4 regions of the Streptomyces sp. NBC_00683 genome follow, and region 1 is predicted to be linked to each of the others. Evidence: riboswitches for the same ligand, from Rfam matches in the RefSeq annotation. Region 1 holds a riboswitch; each other region holds the start of a gene.
What was found. Region 1 has a riboswitch for cyclic di-AMP ahead of OG257_RS09790 (transglycosylase SLT domain-containing protein). Riboswitches for the same ligand answer to the same signal wherever they lie in the genome.

Region 1 (5,246 bases):
CACGACGGCGTCCAGCAGCGGCTCGTCGCCCTGGCGATGCTCCTGGGCCGCGCCCGCCGCAACCGGACGCCGGAACAGGCCGAAGCGCTGCTGCGCCAGGCGCACAAGGAGTCGAGGGACGTCCTCACGGAGCTACGGGAGGTGGCCTGGCGCGTCTATCCGTCGGCGCTGGACAGCCTGGGTCTCGAGGAGGCGCTCGGCGGCGTGGCCGAGCGGTGCGTGATTCCGCTGCGCATGGAGTTCGCTCTCGCGGTGCCGCTGCCCAGGCCGGTGGAGACAGCCGCGTACTTCGTGGTCTCGGAGGCCGTCACCAACGCGGCCAAGCACTCCGGTGCCACACACATCTCCGTCACCGTCCGGGGCGACGGGAACCGGGTGTCGGTGCGGGTCCGGGACAACGGCATCGGTGGTGCGGATCCTGCGGGCAGCGGGCTGACCGGGCTACGGAGCCGGGTCGACGCGCTCGACGGCCTGCTGCACATCGAAAGCCCCCCGAAGGGACCGACCACCATCACCGCGGAGCTGCTGTGCGCGTAATGCTCGCCGAGGACTCGACGCTGCTCCGGGAGGGCCTCGTCCGACTGCTGGCGGAGGAGGGGCACGACGTCCTCGCCGCGGTGGGAGACGGAACATCCCTGGTCCGGGAGGCCGAGGCGCGGACACCGGACCTCGTCGTCGTCGACATCCGGATGCCTCCCACCCATACCGACGAGGGGCTGCGGGCCGCCCTGGACATCCGCGAGCGGTGGCCGGCGGTCGGTGTGCTGGTGCTGTCCCAGCATGTCGAGCGCACCTATGCGGCCCGGTTGCTGTCAGGGGGCGCCGAGCGGGTGGGGTACCTGCTCAAGGACCGGGTCGCGCAGGTCGACGAGTTCCTCGACGCGCTGGAGCGGATCCGGGCGGGGGGTGTGGTGCTCGACCCCGAGGTCGTACGGCAGCTGGTGCTCCGCAGTACCCACAGCGATCCGCTGGCCGGGCTGACTCCCCGGGAACGCACGGTCCTGCAGGAGCTGGCGCAGGGTCGCACCAACGCCGCCATCGCACAGCGGCTGCACCTGTCGCTGAGTTCGGTCGAGAAGCACCTCGGCTCCGTCTTCGACAAGCTGGAGCTGCCGAGCACCACGGAGTACAGCCGCCGGGTCCTCGCGGTGCTGCACTACCTGAAGTCGTAGGACCGGCGCGGGAGGGCGGGACACACAGACGGGTGGTGCGGGTTCGTCCGAACCCGCACCACCCGTCGGTCGTTCTCAGCCGTCACACGGCCGTGTGTCAGTAGGCTCCGAAGACGTTGTCGATCGAGCCGTACCGGTCTGCGGCGTAGTTGCACGCGGCGGTGATGTTGGCGACCGGGTCGTAGCTGTCCGAGGACGTACCGGGCACGTGGTAGGCCTCGAAGGTCGGGTCGATGACCTGCAGGAGACCCTTGGACGGGATGCCTGCGGCGGCGTTCGAGTCCCAGTTGTTGATGGCGAGCGGGTTGCCCGAGGACTCACGCATGATGTTGCGGTGGATGCCGTCGTAGCTGCCGGGGATGCCGTGCTCGGCCATGACCGCCAGCGACTCCTTGATCCAGCCGTCGAGGTCGTTCGTGTACGTGGCCGGCTGGGCCGCGGGAGCGGCGGCGGGCGCGCCCTGGGCGGCGAGCTTCGTGCTCGTGCGCTCCGAACGGTCGGCGCGGTCGGCGCTCTTCTCGGCGCGGTCCGCAGCGCCGGAGGCCTTGGATTCGGCCTTGCCGGCCTTCGCGGCCTTGTTCTCGGCCTTGGCGCCGATGGTCAGCTTCAGACCGGGGCGAATCAGATCGGGGTTGTCGCCGACAGCCGCGCGATTGTCCTTGTACAGCTCCTGCCAGCCACCGCTCACGGAATGTCCCCGTGCGATCTTGGCGAGAGAGTCGCCCAAGATCACGGAATAGGTGACGGGCGCGGACTTCTTGGCCGTAATTCCCTTTACGGAAACGGCAGTCGACGTCGACGCCTTTTCGATGGCGACCGGCTGGGCCGGTGCCGCGAAGGCGCCGGTCGCACCGATCACGGGGAGGGCCAGAGCGGCTCCGCCCGTGCTCACGGCGATGATGCCGCGCGTCAGCGAACTGGTCCTGGAACGACGGTGCTTACCCTTTGCGGGCATGGTGAATTCCTCTCCGTCGCCTGCGAAGTGAGCTGTCGGGTTCGGGCTGGAGATGCCCGGTCGCACGCGAATGCGACTTCACCCCGAGCCGCTCCGGATACCGGATCGGCGCTTACCTGGGTCCCCCGCTCCTGCCGTACGTGAGTGGTCGGGTTACCGGACGGCGGCAGGATTCGGCGTTCCATCCGGAGTGAGGGTGACCGTAGGCGAGAAATAGCGAAAGGAACAAGCCCCGAATTGGTGATCACAATTCATTCGCAAGATCGAATGATGGAAATTCGTGTAATCGACCCCACACGGCGAAGCCAACTTTCTTGGCGCACAAGGGGACCGGCCGACGGCCCACGACGTCGTCGGCACGACAGGTGACGCTGGTCACGGAGTCCGATAAGGGCGATTTGCGCTGTGCCGAAAGATCACGGGCCGCACGATATGGGGCCTTATGAATTGCGGGATCAATACCGAAAAACGACCAAATCCGGCATACAGCCCATTGAAGCCGCACCTGGGCATACCGCGGACGTCCACGTGGAACCGATCCACGCATGACCGAAAGCGCGAGCCCCAGCCCCTCGAACCCGCCGATCACCGTCCTGGCCGTTCAGCCGGGAGATCCGCCCTTCCGCCTCGTGGAGATCGACGGAGAGATCGTCGGCAGGGCGACGGCGATGACGGACGTGCTCGTCATCGCCAATGCGGCCGGAATCACCGTCCATGACCTCGACGACCCCGCCACGGTGCGATGGGTGGGCGGCGGCAAGCTCACTTGGCGGCCGCACTGAGCAGCGGACGGTTCGTCCTGCCCGGCACTGCGTGACCCGCGGCTCGCAGTGCCGGGCCGAGCAGCGCCCGGGAGGGCGCGCCGCCTCAGCCCATCAGCCCGGCGGCGACCGTCGCTCCCAGTTCCCAGCACGCCTCGATGTCGGCCTTGCCCGGCTCGCCCGTCACCGTCACGGCGTCGGCCGTACGGCGCCAGCCCAGGCCGGTCGTGATCGACTCCATGGCCCGCACGGCGCCGGTGACGTCGTTGCCGCCGTGCACGTAGTAGCCGAAGGGCCGGCCGCGCGTCGCGTCCAGGCACGGGTAGTAGACCTGGTCGAAGAAGTGCTTGAGGGCGCCGGACATGTAGCCGAGGTTCGCCGGGGTCCCGAGAAGGTAGCCATCGGCGGCGAGCACGTCGGAGGCGGTGGCGGAGAGCGCCGCGCGCCGTTCGACCCTGACCCCTTCGATCTCCTCCGTCGTCGCACCGGAGACGACGGCTTCGAACAGCGCCTGGCAGTTCGGCGAGGGTGTGTGATGCACGATCAGCAGAGTGGCCACACCAAGGAACCCTGCCGCCCCGATCCGCCGACCGCAAGCGAGGCACGCACCGGCGGGCGCGGGGACGCATTGTCCCGTGCGGCAGGTCATGAACACTTATCCTGTTCTGCCACCGCCAGCAAGCTCCCCCCGACTTGGTGAACTCATGTCTCAGCAGCACGCACATGACGACGATTCCTGGATACGGCGCTTCGCGCCCACCGCGCAGAGCACGGCACAACTCGTCTGCTTTCCGCACGCGGGAGGATCGGCGGGATACTTCCGTCTCCTGGCCCACGCCCTCGCACCCGGGATCGACACACTGGCCATCCAGTACCCGGGGCGCCAGGACCGGCACGGGGAGCCGCTCCTCGACAGCGTGGACGAGCTGGCCGACGCCGCCTTCGCCGTCCTGCGCCACCGGCTCGAAGCCCCCTTCGCCTTCTTCGGCCACAGCCTGGGCGCAGTCGTCGCCTTCGAGGTGGCCCGCCGGTTCGAGCAGCAGACACCGCACGGACCGGTGCGGCTCTTCGCCTCCTCCCGCCGGGCGCCGTCGATCGCACGCGAGGGGACGGTCCACCTCCGCGACGACGACGGCCTGGTCGCGGAGATCGTGCGGCTCGGCGGCACGGACCGGTCCGTTCTGGAGGACCCCGAAATGCGGGAGCTGATCCTGCCGGTCGTACGGGCCGACTACCGCGCGGTCGAGACGTACACGGCCCCGCCCGGAGCCCGGCTCACCTGTCCCGTCTCGGTGTTCGCGGGCGCATCCGACCCGGTGACCTCGGCCGCGGACGTGACGGCCTGGGAGGCGCACACCACCAAGGGCACCGACGCGCAGGTCTTCGACGGCGGCCATTTCTATCTCGACCAGCACGTCCCCGAGGTCGCCTCCGCCATCGTCGGTGCGCTGTGAGTTCGCCGGGCGGCGCGCACCCGGACGGACGGGGACCGGCCGCTCGTCGCCGGTAACGCCTCGCTCTTGCGGGCGGCCGGACAGAAGCCGGGCTACGGGGTCCCGGCGGCCGGGCCGAACGTGCCCGGCGCGAGAGCTGTCAGCAGGGCGGTGACCACGAGCTCGGTCGAGGCAGCCATGTCCACGGCGTCGGGTGCGAGAAGCCACTGCACCTGGAGGCCGTCCATGACGGCGATGATGGCGTTGGCCGCGTTCTCGGCTCTGTCCGCGTCGTGTTCGGAAAGGTCGCACGCCTCGCGCAGGGCGTCCGCGACGAAGGTGCGCAGCCCGCTGTAGCGGTCGCGGAAGTATGCCTGCGCCGGGTGGTCGTCGGTGACGGATTCGGCCGACAGCACGGCGTAGAGCCGGACGATTCCTTCCCGTTCGGCGTTGCGCAGCGCGGTGTCGACCAGATGGCGCAGGAACTCCAGGCCCTGGGGCCGGTCGGCCCCGAGCTGCTCGATGTCCGTCTGGTCGCGCAGTTCGAGGACGCTGGTGAGCAGGAGCGCCTTGGAACGGAAGTAGTGCAGCACGCCTGCCTGGGTCAGGCCGGCCCGGTCCGCGATCTCCGCGAGCGAGGCGTTGTTGTAGCCGCGCGCGGCGAAGGTGTCCGTCGCGATGTGCAGGATGTCCCGCTGCCGCTGCCGGGCCTCCGGGCTGCGCGGAACACGGGGCCCGGCCGGACGCGCCGGTCCGCCCACTGACTGGTTGCTCACGGGCACAGCCTAAGCCCGCCCGGTGATCCCATGGCGATCTTCACGTCTTGAGGAAAGCCCCGGCAGAGTACTTACTAACCACTTAGTGAGTGTGCTTCTATGTCGCCGTCGTCCCCACGAAAAGCCGACGTCACGGCAGGAAGGGCGCT
Region 2 (5,246 bases), 950 kb from region 1:
GGCGGCGAGGTAGTCGGAGTGCGCACCGAAGAGCGGGTTGAGGAGCTCCATCACCTCGTCCGACATCCCCGCCGACGACGTGTCGCTGCGCCGCACCTTGTAGCGGCGGTGGGCGTCGTTGGACTTGAGGTAGTCGGCCTCGACGGCCTCCTTCTCGACGCCGACGGCCAGCAGCGAGATCGCGATCGACAGACCGGCCCGGTCCTTGCCCGCCGCGCAGTGCATCAGCGCCGGCACGCTGTCCTCGGCCAGCGCGTGCAGGACCCTGCTGTGCTCCGCGGTGCGGTCCGTGATGATCGACCGGTAGGACGCGATCATGCGGGCCGTCCCCTTGCCGTCGGCGAGGATCGAGCGCAGCTGCTGGATGTCGCCGTCGCGCACCAGTCGCCAGAACTCGGCGCCGTCGGCCGGGTCGGAGAGAGGAATGCTGACATTCCGGACACCGGGGAGTTCCACGTCAAGGCCGTCGAGCTTGTGGTCGGCGGCATTGCGGAAGTCGAAGACCGTGTGCAGGCCGAGTCCGGCCAGGAATGCCGCGTCCGTCTCGGTGGCGTGCGCCAGGTGGCCGCTGCGGTAGAGGCGCCCGTAGCGCACCCTGCCGCCGTCCGTGGTCGGCAGGCCGCCCACGTCGCGGAAGTTGCGGACACCGGTCAGCTCGGCGTCTGTCGACGGAACCTCTGGCAGCTGCTGCGTCACAAGGACTCCTGGAGTGTCTGGCGTCGGCGCCGCTCGCCGACAGGGGCACGCCCGCGACGATACGACATGGATTCATCGGGCAATCGTTTCGCCCTCCGGTGCCTTCCCGGTCGCGGTGGCCGGGGGTGGCGGCCATGACATGTCCGTATTGGTGTATTTAGCAGAACATGCCCCGCTTATACGGGAGATGGGATGCGACAGGTGAGCGGGATCATATCCGTGACGGTGTGTGGCGAATCTGCCGAGAGGTAATCCATACGCCGCGCGGAAAGCCAAGATCCGTAATCCACGGAGTGTGACCGGAATTCGGAAGCGGAATTGAACCGCCCATTCCGGTACGCAACCGGTGGCTTGTTCCCGGCGTCCTGACTCGCTTACGGTCACCGTCAATCCGGACGGAACGCCTAATCCTGCCGCCGCCCGGAATCCGCACCGACTCACGTGTGGCAGGAGCGGGGGAACCAGGTAAGCCGCCGACCGGAGTGATCCGGAACGGCTTGGGGTCAAGACGCGCTCAGCGCGGCCGGGCATCTCCAGTCCGAACCCGACAGCTCACCTCGCAGGCGCCGGAGAGGAATTCCCCATGCCCGCAAAGGGTAAGCACCGTCGTACGAAGGCCAGCCCGATCTCCCGCGGCGTCCTCGCCGCAGGGACCGGCGGCGCCGTCCTCGCCCTTCCGCTGATCGGCGCCACCGGCGCCTTCGCCGCGGAGCAGTCCGCGCCCGCCGCCAAGCCCGCGGCGGCCAGTGCGGCGCACCACGCGCCGGCCGCCTCCGTGGCGAAGAAGCAGAGCGCATCCAAGACCTACTCCGTGGTGGCCGGTGACTATCTGGCGAAGATCGCGGCCGAGAAGAAGGTCAAGGGCGGCTGGGAGAAGCTGTACAAGGACAACCGTGAGGTCGTCGGCGACAACCCGAGCCTGATCTTCCCGGGCATGAAGCTGACCCTCGGCGTCAAGGCATCCGGCTCCACCACGGAGTCCGCGCCCAAGGCCGCTCCCTCCAAGGCCGCCCCCTCGAAGGCGGAGTCGGCCCCGAAGGCCGCCGCTCCGGCCGAGAAGGCGTCGACGGCCACCAACGCCGCCGACACCACCGGTGCTTCGGAGAGCAACAGCTCCGGCTACACCACCCCGGTGGCCAACGCCAGCGTCTCCACCCAGTACCGCGTCGCCGGTGCCAGCTGGTCCAGCGGTTACCACACCGGCTCCGACTTCCAGGCCGCCTCCGGCACCAGCGTCCGGTCCATCGGCCCGGGCACCGTGGTCTCCGCGGGCTGGAGCGGTGCGTACGGCAACGAGGTCGTCATCCAGCACGAGGACGGCATGTACTCCCAGTACGCCCACCTGTCGTCCCTCGGCGTCTCGGCCGGCCAGACCGTCACCGGCGGCCAGCAGATCGGCCTCTCCGGGTCCACCGGCAACTCCACCGGCCCGCACCTCCACTTCGAGGTCCGCACCGGCCCGAGCTACGGCTCGGACGTCGACCCGATCGCCTACCTGCGCTCGCACGGCGTCTCCATCTGACGCAATCGGGCGGCTCGGTGAGCTCAAGAGGGGCGGTGCGCGGCGGCGCACCGCCCCTCTGCTTATTCCGGCTTTACCAAAACCTGACCGGGTGGTCTATCTCACCACCCGTCAACCCCTTATTACGGTCGCGTAGGTCACATTCGAAGGTGCAGGATATGCGCTTGTGGCAGACGATTCGAGAAACAAACAACGAGGCACCATCGGGTCGTACGCAGCGATTGGCGACAGCTTCACCGAGGGCGTCGGAGACCCCGGCCCCGACGGGACGCTCGTCGGCTGGGCGGACCGCTTCGCGGTCATTCTGGCGGACCAGCTCCCCCTCCCCGATGCAGCGGCCGGCCCCGCGGACGGCCCGCACGGGAACTTCCGGTACGCCAATCTCGCCGTACGCGGACGCCTCCTCGACCAGATAGTCGAGGAGCAGGTCCCCCGCGCCAAGGAACTCGCACCGGATCTGGTGAGCTTCTGCGCGGGCGGCAACGACATCATCCGGCCCGGTAGCGATCCGGACGACGTGGCCGAGCGCTTCGAGCGCGCGGTCGCCGACCTGACCCGTTCGGTCGGCACCGTCATGATCACCACCGGCTTCGACACCCGCGGCGTTCCGGTGCTCCGGCACCTGCGGGGCAAGATCGCCACGTACACCGCCCATGTACGGTCCATCGCCGACCGCTACGACTGCCCGGTCCTGGACCTGTGGTCGCTCCGGTCCGTGCAGGACAGGCGTGCCTGGGACAACGACCGGCTGCACCTCTCGGCGGAGGGACACACCCGGGTCGCCTTGCGCGCCGCCCAGGTCCTCGGCCTCGATGTGCCGGCCGACCCCGACCAGCTGTGGCCACCGCAGGTACACCGCGGGGCACTCGAGGTGCGCCGCGACGACATGGCCTGGGCCCGCGAGTACCTCGTACCGTGGATCGGCCGGCGCCTACGCGGTGAGTCCTCCGGTGACCACGTCGAGGCCAAGCGCCCCGACCTGCTCCCGCTCTGAGCACCTCCGAGCGCACTGATCACACGCGTTTCCGACGCCTGTGATCAGTGCGCTCAGCGCACTCGGTTCGCTCAGCGAGTGACGACGGGCAGCGAGCGCCGCGGTACCGCTCCACGGAGCGTGTCCGCGGTAGGTACCCGTACCGGGCCCGCGGGTATCCGCTCCAGCACTCCGCCCGCGAAGACGTCGTACAACGGCAGCGTCTCCAGGTGCACATAGCCGATGTGGCAGTCGCACACATCGAGCGGACAGCCACGCGGACCCAACGAGCGCCGGAAGCTGCCGTCGTAGAGGTTGCCGAGCTCGGCGCGGACGAAGTGGCAGCGGCGCACCGTGCCGTCGCCGTCCACCGAGACGACCGACTCACCCGTCCGGCAGGGCATCCCGGCCGAGCGGTGCGGATGCCGGCTGTACGGGAACAGGGGGTCCAGGGCCGTCCAGCGGTCCGCCTCCTCGTCCGTGTACGTGTGCCCCTCGGCGGCGTTGACCCAGAGGTACACCTCAGGGGGCAGCGTCTCGCGCAGTCGCCGGGCCTCGTCGAGATGGGCGTCCAGCCCCACGACACCGACGCTGTAACGGACCCCGAGGGCGGTCAGCTCCCGGCACCTGCCGAGGAACCGCTCGTACGGCGTCTGGCCCGGGTGGTACGTGCACCACAGGGCGACCTTGTCCCGTGCGGCATCGGCCAGCCAGCCGGTGCGGCCGCCGAGATTGGTCTGGATGGCGACCCGGCCGATGTGCGGGAGCCGGGACAGCTCGACGAGAGCGTGCCGGTACCAGGACCGGACCAGCCCCTCGCCCCACGGCGTGAAGAGCACCGACAACCGCTCGCCGGTCTGAGCGGCGGCCCACGCCGTGAACCGTTCCAGAGCCGCACGGTCGGCGCGCAGTTGCTCCCCGCTGTCCCGCCGCTTGGCGAACGGGCAGTAGGGGCAGTCGTAGTCGCACGACGCCAGCGGGCCCCGGTACAGGATCGTCAGGTCCGCAGGCGTCGGCGTCACAGGGCTCATTTCACTTCGTACGCGGCCATCGCGGCCCGTACGGCGGGGGAGAACAGCTCGGGGCCCAGCGCGTCGGAGTGGGCGAGGCCCTCGGGGGAGAGCCGCAGCAGGCCGGGGCCCGCGGCCCCGTCCAGCCAGCCGCGCTCCTCGAAGGCGCCGAGTTCCCCCGGGAAGTCCCCGAAGGGGTCGGTGCCGAAGCGCTCGCGGTATCCGTCGTGGTGCATGCCCTCGGCCTGGAGCAACGACTGCAGGAGGTGGCGCCTGCGCGCCTCGTCGCCGTCGACGTACCGTCCGACCTCGGCGCGCGAGAAGTCCTCGGTGGCCGTGAAGCCGTCGATGATGCCCCGGATCTCGCGCATCTCCACCGCGTAGTCGAAGGAGTAGTGCAGCGAGGAGGTGTACGAGCGGGCGCCGCAGCCGAGCCCGATCATGCCGTCGGTCTGGCAGGCGTAGTCGTCCGGGCCCGCCGGGTGCGCGCCCGTGCGGCGGAACATCCTCATCGACACCTGCTCGTAGCCGTGGGCCAGGAGGTGGTCGCGGCCCGCGCGGTAGAGGCGCAGCCGCTGCTCGTCCCAGGCGGGGTCCGCCCCGTCCGCTGCCCCGGCCGCCGCTCCCTGCCGCCCGAGACCGGTGAGGGCGCGCACGTACAGCGGGTAGAGGTAGAGCTCCTCGGGACGCCAGGCCAGGGCGGCGTCCAGTGAGGTGCGCCAGCTCTCCTCGGTCTGTCCTTCGATGCCGTAGATGAGATCGATGTTGAGGACCGGGATGCCGGCGTCGCGGATCCGGCCGAGGGCGGCCTCCACGTCGGACCGGTGCTGCGGGCGGACCGCGGCGCGGGCCTCCGCGTCGACGAAGCTCTGCACACCGATGCTGATCCGGGTGGTCCCGCGATCGGCGAGAACGGCCAGCCGGTCCGCCGTCGCCGTCGCCGGCGAGGTCTCGACCGACAGCGGTACGGACCGCAGGTCGGCGCCCATCCGCTTCTCCGCGATGTCGCAGAGCCGCTCCAGCTCGCCGGCGGTGAGGAACGTGG
Region 3 (5,246 bases), 2.9 Mb from region 1:
CGAGCACGTCGCACCGTCGGCCGAGGAGCTCGTCGACGCCTGCGCGGGCGGACGGACCGTGGTGGTGCTCGTGGGCGGCGAGGGCAATCAGCCGCTCACCGACGGCCTGGCCCGGCTCGGCGGTTCGGGCCGGGTGCAGATGCCGGACCTGGAACTGCTGCCCGGCTCCTACGACCTGCCGGGCGCCCGGCTCCTGGATCTGGTCCAGGTCATGGACCGGATCCGGCGGGAATGCCCGTGGACCTCGCAGAAGACGCACAAGGGCCTCGCGAAGTACGCCATCGAGGAGGCGTACGAACTGGTCGAGGCGATCGAGGACGGCGACCGTGAGGAGCTGCGCGAGGAGCTCGGGGACGTGCTGCTCCAGGTCGTCTTCCACGCCCGGATCGCGCAGGAGGACCCGGACGAGCCCTTCGCCATCGACGATGTCGCGGCCACGATCGTGGAGAAGCTGATCCACCGTCATCCGCATGTCTTCGGCGACGAGACCGCGGAGACCCCGGAGGACGTCCACGCGCACTGGCTGCGGACGAAGGCGATCGAGAAGCAGCGCGATTCGGTCACCGACGGGGTGCCGCTCGGCCAGCCCGGTCTGGCCCTGGCCGCGAAGCTGGGCAGCCGGGCCCGTGCCGCAGGGCTCGATGTCGCGCTCCCGGCGGGCGACTCGGTCGGCTACCGGCTCCTCGCCCTCGCCGTACGCGCCGAACAGGACGGCACCGACCCGGAGGCAGCCCTGCGGGCCGCCGCCCGTGCCTACCGGGACGCGATCCGGGCGGTGGAGGGGCACGGGGGCGCTCCGGATAACGTCGAGGAGTGAACGACAGCCCCGCCGACACCCCCGCGCCCGGCGAGACGCCGGACGAAGCGCCCGAACTCTTCACGTGGGAGTTCGCCACCGACCCGTACCCCGCCTACGCCTGGCTGCGCGAGCACAGCCCCGTGCACCGCACCGCGCTGCCCAGCGGCGTCGAGGCCTGGCTGGTGACCCGGTACGCGGATGCCAGGCAGGCCCTCGCCGACACCCGGCTCTCCAAGAATCCGGCGCACCACGCCGGGTCGGCGAACGCCAAGGGGAAGACGGGCATCCCGGGGGAGCGCAAGGCGGATCTGATGACGCACCTCCTGAACATCGACCCGCCGGACCACACCCGGCTGCGCCGGCTCGTCTCCAAGGCGTTCACTCCGCGCCGGGTCGCCGAGTTCGCGCCGCGCGTGCAGGAGCTGACGGACCGCCTCATCGACACGTTCATCGAGGAGGGGAAGGCGGACCTCATCCACGACTTCGCCTTCCCGCTCCCCATCTACGCGATCTGTGACCTGCTGGGGGTGCCTCCGGAGGACCAGGACGACTTCCGGGACTGGGCGGGCATGATGATCAGGCACGGCGGCGGACCGCGCGGCGGGGTGGCCAGGTCGGTCAAGAAGATGCGCGGCTACCTTGCCGAACTCATCCACCGCAAAAGGGAGAATCCCGGCGACGACCTGATCTCGGGACTCATCCGGGCAAGTGACCACGGTGAGCACCTCACCGAGAACGAAGCCGCGGCGATGGCGTTCATCCTGCTGTTCGCCGGTTTCGAGACCACGGTCAACCTCATCGGCAACGGCACCTACGCCCTGCTGCGCAATCCGGAACAGCGCGAGCTGCTCCAGCGCTCGGTCGAGGCCGGGGAGACGGAGCTGCTGGCCACGGGAATCGAGGAGTTGCTGCGGTACGACGGCCCGGTGGAGCTCGCCACCTGGCGCTACGCCACCGAACCCGTGACGCTCGGCGGACAGCGCATCGAGGCCGGGGACCCCGTTCTTGTGGTGCTGGCCGCCGCCGACCGGGACCCGGAGCGCTTCCGCGATGCGGACACGCTGGATCTCGCACGGAGTGACAATCAGCACCTCGGGTACGGGCACGGCATCCACTACTGCCTGGGTGCGCCGCTGGCCCGGCTGGAGGGCCAGGCGGCGTTGGCGACGCTGTTGCGACGCCTCCCCGACCTGCGGCTTGCTGCGGAACCTACCGATTTGCGGTGGCGGGGCGGGCTCATCATGCGCGGACTTCGCACTCTTCCCGTGGAGTTCGATCCCGGACAGCGCTCCGAAAAAAGTGACACTCTGTCAACTCTGTGACTTTCACGTGATCTCCGCTGCATCGACTTGTGACACACGTTCGAGTACGGCTAGGTTCACCGTTCGACTCACCAGTCACACGTCAGTCACACGGAAGGCAATCCCATGGGCTCCGCGAACGGCAGACACCGTCGCCCTCGGCAGGCACCCGCCATCGTCGTCGCCGCAGGCGTCACAGGGTCGGCCATCGCCATTCCGCTGCTCGGTGCGACCGGCGCGCACGCAGCCGACGCCTCGACCTGGGACCGGGTCGCCGAGTGCGAGAGCGGTGGCATGTGGAGCGCCGACCTCGGCAACGGCTACTACGGCGGCCTGCAGCTCTCGCAGGACACCTGGTCGGCCTACGGCGGTACGGCGTTCGCGCCCCGCGCCGACCTGGCCAGCCGCTCGCAGCAGATATCCGTGGCGGAGAAGGTGCTCGACGACCAGGGGGTGACGGCGTGGGCCAGCTGCGCGGTGATCTCCGGGCTCGCGCTGGACAACACGCTCCCGGGTGTCGACCCGGGCAGTGAGCCGACCGCCGAGCCGTCGGACACCGCGACCCCGTCCGACGATGCGTCCGCCACCCCCTCGTCCGATGCGTCGGACGACGCGAGCGGGAACCGGAACACGGACAACAAGGGCAGCGAAACCGCCAAAGCCGACAAGTCGACCGGATCGGACAAGGCTGATCCTTCGGCCTCTCCCTCGCCGGAGGCGTCCGAGACCTCTGACGGTTCGACGGAGGCGCCGGGCGGCAAGCACCGTGGCACGCCGGCCCCGGAGGCCGGCACGGGCTCGACGGACGGGCGCGAGTCCGGCCGGCACGCCTCGCGCGGGGACGCCGACGCACGCAAGGGCGGCGACGGCACCTACACCGTCCGCGCGGGCGACAACCTCTGGGCGATCGCGGACGCGCAGGAGCTGCCCGGAGGCTGGACGGCGCTCTACGAGGCCAACAAGGACGAGCTGGGTTCCGACCCGGACCTGATCCTTCCCGGGCAGAACCTCGACCTGGGCCTCGACCTGGGTGCCAAGGCGGACGAAAAGACCGCCGGGGCCGGTGCGGAAGCCGCCGCGGGCAACTGATCCAATTCGGGAAAACACCCCATAATCGGGGGCAGTTCAGAGGCCTATGTCCACTTATGTCTAAGTGAGACATGGGTCTCTTTGCGTCAACTCACGCTTCTCGTCCGCCCGGTTCGCCGATGACGCCTCCGACCTGCGAAAACGATCCTTCGCCAGTTGCGGGTAAGGCCTGATTGTCCGTGATGTCCATCTTTGAATGTGGGGGTTGCCTATGTTTACGGTCGGAACCGCTCGCACCGCGGGCACCTTCGACCGTCACGCCGAATCCTGCCGTCGGCCGAAGGGATTCGACGCGTAAAGCGCCGTAGGCAGGAGCGGGGGACCCAGGTAAGTGCCGGACCCGGCCGTCGGAAGACGGGTGAGGGCCGGCTGGGGGTGAAGTCGCTTGCCAGTGCGAGCGACCGGGCAACTCACAGGCCCGAACCCGACAGCTCACCTCGTAGGCGTCGGTGAGGAGAACCATGCTGCTTTCGAGCAAGGGCAAGCACCGTCGCCCGTCCAAGGCCGTCCGTATCGCCACCCTGGCCGGCGTCACCGGTGCCGCAGTCGCCGTTCCGCTGATGGGTGCGACCGGCGCCTCCGCCGCCTCCGTCGCCACGTGGGACGCCGTCGCGCAGTGCGAGTCCGGTGGCAACTGGTCCATCAACACCGGCAACGGCTACTACGGCGGCCTGCAGTTCTCGCAGTCCAGCTGGGCAGCCGCCGGCGGCACGCAGTTCGCCGCCCGCGCCGACCTGGCCTCCAAGGCTCAGCAGATCACCGCCGCCGAGAAGCTCCTCGACCTGCAGGGCCCGGGCGCCTGGGCGTGCGCCGGTGCCGGCGGCCTCGCCAACGACGGTGTGGACCCGGGTGTCGACGCCTCCGCGCCGAGCGCCGACAAGGCCGCCCAGCCGGAGCGCAAGGCCGAGCAGCCCACCACGCGCAGCGAGAAGCGCACCGCCCCCGAGGCCTCGAAGACCGTCACGACCCCGACCGGGGACAAGGTCAAGAAGGGTGACGGCGAGTACAAGGTGAAGGCCGGCGACACCCTGAGCACGATCGCCGAGGCGAAGAAGGTCAAGGGCGGCTGGCAGAAGCTGTTCAAGCTCAACGACGACATCGTCGAGGACGCCGACCTGATCTTCCCGGGTCAGCAGCTCCACCTGAAGTAGTCCCGGGTCTCTCCTCCCCGAAGGCTTCGGGGCCGCGTAGGGGTGTCCGGCGGCACCCCACGCGTTCCCTCCCGGCCCGGCGCACTCACCCCCGTGTGCGCCGGGCCGGGGTCGTGTCCGCGGTGCGCCGCACGGCCGCGCCGCGTGCGTGATCGTTCAACTATTGTGGTTACTCGTCAGTAGATTTCTGGACCTTTGCCCGGAATGCAGGCCCTTGGGTCCTTTTTCGTCCCAGGGGACGGGCGGTCGGCCGACGCAGGGGGCCGAGCCGGTTAGGCTCGTGGCGCAAGGCCACAGTGACCCTGCACAACCAGCGTCATATCCCAGAAGGAGATGCCTCGTGCCGTCCATCGACGTCGTCGTAGCCAGGGAAATCCTCGACTCCCGGGGCAACCCCACGGTCGAGGTCGAGGTTGGCCTCGACGACGGCAGCACGGGACGTGCTGCTGTTCCGTCCGGCGCCTCCACCGGTGCGTTCGAGGCCATTGAGCTTCGCGACGGCGACCCCAACCGGTACCACGGCAAGGGTGTCGAGAAGGCCGTCCTCGCCGTCATCGAGCAGATCGGCCCGGAGCTCGTCGGTTACGACGCCACCGAGCAGCGCCTCATCGACCAGGCGATGTTCGACCTCGACGCCACCGAGAACAAGGGCTCCCTCGGCGCCAACGCCATCCTCGGCGTCTCGCTGGCCGTGGCCCACGCCGCGTCCGAGGCGTCCGACCTGCCGCTCTTCCGCTACCTCGGCGGCCCGAACGCGCACCTGCTGCCCGTTCCGATGATGAACATCCTGAACGGCGGCTCGCACGCCGACTCCAACGTGGACATCCAGGAGTTCATGATCGCGCCGATCGGCGCCGAGTCCTTCTCCGAGGCCCTTCGCTGGGGCGCGGAGATCTACCACACGCT
Region 4 (5,246 bases), 1.3 Mb from region 1:
CCGCCTGGAACACCGGCGCCACGCCCGAGAACACGGCGTACGCACCCGAACAGACGTCGTACCCCTCGTACGAACACCAGTCGGCGCCCTACGAGTCCTACGAGACGGCCGAGTTCAGCGCCCACGGCGCCGGGACCGAGGCCACGGAGTACGCCGAGTCCGCGGACTACGCGGACACCAACGGGTACACCGGGACCGCGGACTACGCCGAGACCGCCGAGTTCGCGGAGACCGCCGACTACACGGGCACCGGCACCGACGGGGCCCTGGAAGCCGACGAGCCCGACCCGGCCGCCGAGGCCACCGGCACCGCGCACTCCGCCGACGCACACGCCGACGGCGACACCGACATCCCCGCGGCCCGCACCTCCACCGCCCAGCGCCCCGTGGGCCGTTCGGCCCCGCGCGGCGGTGGCGGCAGCCGAGGCCGGCGCCGCACCCCCGCCAAGCGTTCCGCCCTCCTCACCGTCGCCGTCCCCTCCGCCTGCGTCATGAGCGTCGCCGGCATCGCCGCCGCCTCCGTGAGCGGTGTCGGTGGCGCCGACGAGCAGAAGGACGACACCACGACCGTGGCTGCCGCCGACCCGGGCACCGTCAAGCCCGTCGCGGCCAACAACAAGCTGGACACCCAGCTCGCCAACCTCAGCGCCGACGCGGAGAACTTCGCGGACCGTGCCAGCCGCACCCAGGAGCGCATCGACCTGAAGGAGCGGCAGGCCGCCGAGAAGAAGAAGCGCGAGGAAGAGGCCGCCCGCCGCGAGGCAGCGCGCCCCAAGTTCGTCCTCCCGGTCAAGCAGCACGGCCTCAGCGCGTACTACGGCCAGGCCGGAGTGAACTGGATGTCCGTCCACACGGGCATCGACTTCCCCGTCGCGTACGGCACCCCCGTGATGGCGGCGACCGACGGCACCGTGCGCACCCAGTGGAACAGCGCCTACGGGAACATGGCCATCGTCACCGCGGCCGACGGCACCGAGACCTGGTACTGCCACCTCAGCACCACGAAGATCCGTTCGGGCTCGGTCAAGGCCGGCGACGTCATCGCGTTCTCCGGGAACTCCGGGAACTCCACCGGCCCGCACCTGCACTTCGAGGTACGGCCCGGCGGCGGCTCGGCTATCGACCCGATGCCGTGGCTCCGCAGCCACGGCATCAACCCCAACTGATCAGAGCTTCTCGACCGGCGCGTACCGCAGGAGGAGCTTCTTCGGCCGCTCGTCCCCGAAGTCGACCGTCGCCTTCGCCTGGTCGCCGAACCCCTCGACCGCCGTCACCGTGCCCAGTCCGAACTGGTCGTGCGTGACGCGGTCCCCGACCACCAGGGTGACCACCGGCTTGTCCGAGGTGCGCCGGGTCGCGAAGCCCGAGGGCCCCGACTTGGAGCGCGACGAGGACAGCGACGACGTGATCCCCGACGTCGGTCCCGCCGGAGCCGCCATCGGCCCCTTGCGCTTCCAGTCCAGGTGCTGGTCCGGGATCTCCTCCAGGAACCGCGACGGCGGGTTGTACGAGGGCTGACCCCACGCACTGCGCATCGCGGCCCGGGTCAGGTACAGCCGCTCACGGGCACGCGTGATGCCCACATAGGCGAGCCGGCGCTCCTCCTCGAGCTCCTTCACCTGTCCCAGCGCGCGCATGTGCGGGAAGACGCCGTCCTCCATGCCGGTCAGGAACACGACCGGGAACTCGAGGCCCTTGGCGGTGTGCAGCGTCATCAGGGTGACGACACCGGAGCCGTCCTCGTCCTCGTCGGGGATCTGGTCGGCGTCGGCGACGAGCGCGACCTTCTCCAGGAACTCGGCGAGGGTGCCCGCGCCCTCCTCCTCCGCCCGCTCCTGCTCGAACTCGAGGGCGACGGCGGCGAGCTCCTGGAGGTTCTCGATGCGGGTCTCGTCCTGCGGATCGGTGGACGCCTGGAGTTCGGCGAGATAGCCGGTCCGCTCCATGACGGCCTCCAGCACGACCGCCGGTCCGGCGCCGGACTCCACGATCGTGCGGAGCTCCTCCATCAGCGTGTTGAACCGCTTCACCGCGTTGGACGAGCGGGCCGCCATGCCGTACGCCTCGTCGACGCGGCGCAGTGCCTGCGGGAAGGAGATCTTCTCGCGCATCGACAGGGCGTCGATCATCGCCTCGGCACGGTCGCCGATGCCCCGCTTCGGCACGTTGAGGATGCGGCGCAGCGGGACGGTGTCCTCGGGGTTGGAGAGGACCCGGAGGTAGGCCAGGACGTCCCTGACCTCCTTGCGCTCGTAGAAGCGCACTCCGCCGACGACCTTGTAGGGCAGCCCGACGCGGATGAAGATCTCTTCGAAGACACGGGACTGGGCGTTCGTACGGTAGAAGACGGCGACGTCGCCCGCCTTCGCGTCCCCGGCGTCCGTCAGCCGGTCGATCTCGTCGGCGACGAACTGCGCCTCGTCGTGCTCGGTGTCGGCGACGTAGCCGGTGATCCGGGTGCCGGCGCCCGCGTTCGTCCAGAGGTTCTTGGGGCGGCGGCTCTCGTTGCGCTCGATGACGGCGTTGGCCGCGGACAGGATCGTCTGCGTGGAGCGGTAGTTCTGCTCCAGCATGATCGTCTTCGCGTCCGGGTAGTCCTCCTCGAACTGGAGGATGTTGCGGATGGTCGCGCCGCGGAAGGCGTAGATCGACTGGTCCGCGTCACCGACGACGCACAGCTCGCCCGGGGCGTCGGCCTCGCCCGCCGGGCCCACCAGCTCGCGTACGAGGGTGTACTGCGCGTGGTTGGTGTCCTGGTACTCGTCGACCATCACGTGCCGGAAGCGGCGGCGGTAGTGCTCGGCGACATCGGGGAACGCCTGGAGCAGGTGCACCGTCGTCATGATGATGTCGTCGAAGTCCAGCGCGTTGGCCTCGCGCAGCCGCGCCTGGTAGAGCGCGTAGGCCTGCGCCAGCGTCTTCTCGAAGCCGTCAGCGGCCTGACCCGCGAAGGTCTCCTCGTCGATCAGTTCGTTCTTCAGGTTCGAGACCTTCGCCGTGAACGACTTCGGCGGATAGCGCTTCGGGTCGAGGTCCAGGTCGCGGCAGACCAGCGCCATCAGCCGCTTGGAGTCGGCGGCGTCGTAGATCGAGAACGACGAGGTGAAGCCGAGGCGCTTCGACTCGCGGCGCAGGATCCGCACGCACGCGCTGTGGAAGGTCATGACCCACATGGCGTTGGCGCGCGGTCCGACGAGCTGCTCGACGCGCTCCTTCATCTCGCCCGCGGCCTTGTTGGTGAAGGTGATCGCGAGGATCTGCCCCGGGTGCACCCCGCGCTCGGCCAGCAGGTGGGCGATCCGGTGCGTCAGCACCCGGGTCTTGCCCGAGCCCGCCCCGGCGACGATGAGCAGCGGGGAGCCCGCGTGCACGACGGCGGCGCGCTGCTCGGTGTTCAGCCCGTCGAGCAGCGCGGCGGAGTCGACGACGGGGCGCGGGGCGCCGTCGCGGTAGTAGGCCTCGCGCGGCGGTGGGGGACCGTCGAAGACGCCCCCGAAGAGGTCCTCCGGCACCGCTTCGGGTGCGTGGTCCTCGGGGGGTGGCGGGGGGCCCTCGTCCGCTTGCTGGAGGCCGGTCAGGAAACTGTCGTCAAAGAGGCTGCTCATCGCCTGACGAGTCTAGGCGGCCGCACCGACACCCCGGGGCCGCATTCCGCACGAGGGCCAGATCCGTGCGCGCACCGAGACGGATCGCCCACAGTGCGTAGGGATTCGGAGGCACTTCCCGCAATAGGACCGGTCAATCCAGAAAGGTCACGGAAATGTATCGGGCATATCGGCCATCAACCTTCACAGGGGCACCACGGGTTGGCTAGCGTGCTCCGACGGGTGACCGTTACCCCCTTGAGGCGAACCACGCCGCGCGGGCACCCTCGCTGAATCCGTCGCTCCCGCACGGGAGTCCGGAACCGGGGACCCACACGCAGCACCGGGGTGAATCGGTCCGTCCCGCTGGACCGTAGGGCAGCCTTCCGTTCCGCCCGAACCCGACAGCTAACCCGGTAGGCGGTCCACGGAAGGAGATGCCGGCCTTGGCGTCGCATCGCAAACCGCGCACCCGTGTGCGCACCAGCTCCCCCGCCGTCGGTCTCACGACGGCGGCGCTCGCGTCCGTCACCCTGCTCTCCACGCAGAGCGCGACGGCCGCCCCTGCGGAGCCCAAGCCCAGCATCGAGGAAGTGCAGAAGAAGGTAGACGACCTCTACCGCCAGGCGGGAACGGCGACCCAGCAGTACAACAAGGCGAAGGCGGCCTCCACCCAGCAGCGCTCCAAGGTCGACGCGCTCCTCGAGGCCGCGGCCAAGCGTGCCGACAAGCTGAACGAGACGCGCCGGGAACTGGGCAACTACGCGGCCGCGCAGTACCGCAGCGGAGCGATAGCCCCCACGGCCACGTTCTTCCTCGCGGACGACCCGCAGTCGTACTTCGACCAGGACCAGCTGATGGCCCGGATGACCAGCCAGCAGCAGAAGGCGGTCGCCGACTTCCGTACGCAGCAGAGCGAGGCGGCGACCAAGCGGGTCGAGGCGACGAAGAGCCTGCAGACGCTCACCGAGTCGCAGACCACGCTGCGCACCAGCAAGCAGCAGGTGCAGAACAAGCTGGCCGAGGCGCGCACCCTGCTGTCGGAGCTGACCGCCGAGGAGAAGGCACGGCTCGCGGAGCTGGAGCGCAAGAAGGAGGCGGAGGCCAGGCGCAAGGCGGAGGAGCTCGCGCGCCAGCAGGCCGCCGCCGCGAAGGCGGAGGCGGACCGGGCGGCGGACGAGGCCTCGAAGGAGGAGGCGGGCACCGGAACCGGCACCGGCACGGGCTCCGACAGCAGCTACGCGTCGAAGGCGGACAAGGTCCTGGCCTTCGCACGGGACCAGATCGGCAAGCCGTACGTCTGGGGGGCGACGGGCCCGTCCTCGTACGACTGCTCCGGGCTGACGCAGGCCGCGTGGAAGGCGGCGGGCGTCGACCTGCCCCGCACCACCTGGGACCAGGTCGAGGTGGGCACCCGGGTGGCCACCGCCGATCTGAAGCCCGGTGACCTGGTCTTCTTCTACGACGACATCAGCCACGTCGGCATCTACAAGGGCGACGGGATGATGATCCACGCGCCGAAGCCGGGCGCGAACGTCCGCGAGGAGTCGATCTACTACATGCCGATCTACGGCAGCGTGCGCCCGGCGTAGCACGGAGCGCACGGACGGAACTGCCTACGGGCCCGGCACGCACCGGGCCCGTAGGGCTGCCCGGTCAGGT

Region 2: linked by a shared signal. The riboswitch ahead of OG257_RS05715 (M23 family metallopeptidase) and the one ahead of OG257_RS09790 (transglycosylase SLT domain-containing protein) in region 1 are both predicted to bind cyclic di-AMP.
Region 3: linked by a shared signal. The riboswitch ahead of OG257_RS22975 (transglycosylase family protein) and the one ahead of OG257_RS09790 (transglycosylase SLT domain-containing protein) in region 1 are both predicted to bind cyclic di-AMP.
Region 4: linked by a shared signal. The riboswitch ahead of OG257_RS15355 (C40 family peptidase) and the one ahead of OG257_RS09790 (transglycosylase SLT domain-containing protein) in region 1 are both predicted to bind cyclic di-AMP.

Annotation. Positions count from the first base shown of each region.
Region 1 is NZ_CP109013.1:2,232,340-2,237,585, forward strand. Features, by position in the region: gene OG257_RS09780 (sensor histidine kinase) at 1-537, shown strand, start outside; gene OG257_RS09785 (response regulator transcription factor) at 537-1,172, shown strand; gene OG257_RS09790 (transglycosylase SLT domain-containing protein) at 1,270-2,127, opposite strand; cyclic di-AMP (ydaO/yuaA leader) riboswitch at 2,130-2,316, opposite strand; gene OG257_RS09795 (hypothetical protein) at 2,673-2,909, shown strand; gene OG257_RS09800 (flavodoxin family protein) at 2,995-3,447, opposite strand; gene OG257_RS09805 (thioesterase II family protein) at 3,593-4,342, shown strand; gene OG257_RS09810 (TetR/AcrR family transcriptional regulator) at 4,435-5,097, opposite strand.
Region 2 is NZ_CP109013.1:1,278,377-1,283,622, reverse strand. Features, by position in the region: gene OG257_RS05720 (tyrosine-protein phosphatase) at 1-696, opposite strand, end outside; cyclic di-AMP (ydaO/yuaA leader) riboswitch at 1,117-1,275, shown strand; gene OG257_RS05715 (M23 family metallopeptidase) at 1,280-2,218, shown strand; gene OG257_RS05710 (SGNH/GDSL hydrolase family protein) at 2,385-3,212, shown strand; gene OG257_RS05705 (STM4011 family radical SAM protein) at 3,284-4,222, opposite strand; gene OG257_RS05700 (STM4012 family radical SAM protein) at 4,219-5,246, opposite strand, start outside.
Region 3 is NZ_CP109013.1:5,124,779-5,130,024, forward strand. Features, by position in the region: gene OG257_RS22960 (nucleoside triphosphate pyrophosphohydrolase) at 1-817, shown strand, start outside; gene OG257_RS22965 (cytochrome P450 family protein) at 814-2,121, shown strand; gene OG257_RS22970 (transglycosylase family protein) at 2,227-3,189, shown strand; cyclic di-AMP (ydaO/yuaA leader) riboswitch at 3,480-3,650, shown strand; gene OG257_RS22975 (transglycosylase family protein) at 3,651-4,340, shown strand; gene eno (phosphopyruvate hydratase) at 4,681-5,246, shown strand, end outside.
Region 4 is NZ_CP109013.1:3,497,013-3,502,258, forward strand. Features, by position in the region: gene OG257_RS15345 (M23 family metallopeptidase) at 1-1,166, shown strand, start outside; gene pcrA (DNA helicase PcrA) at 1,167-3,605, opposite strand; cyclic di-AMP (ydaO/yuaA leader) riboswitch at 3,863-4,023, shown strand; gene OG257_RS15355 (C40 family peptidase) at 4,022-5,176, shown strand; gene OG257_RS15360 (hypothetical protein) at 5,241-5,246, opposite strand, start outside.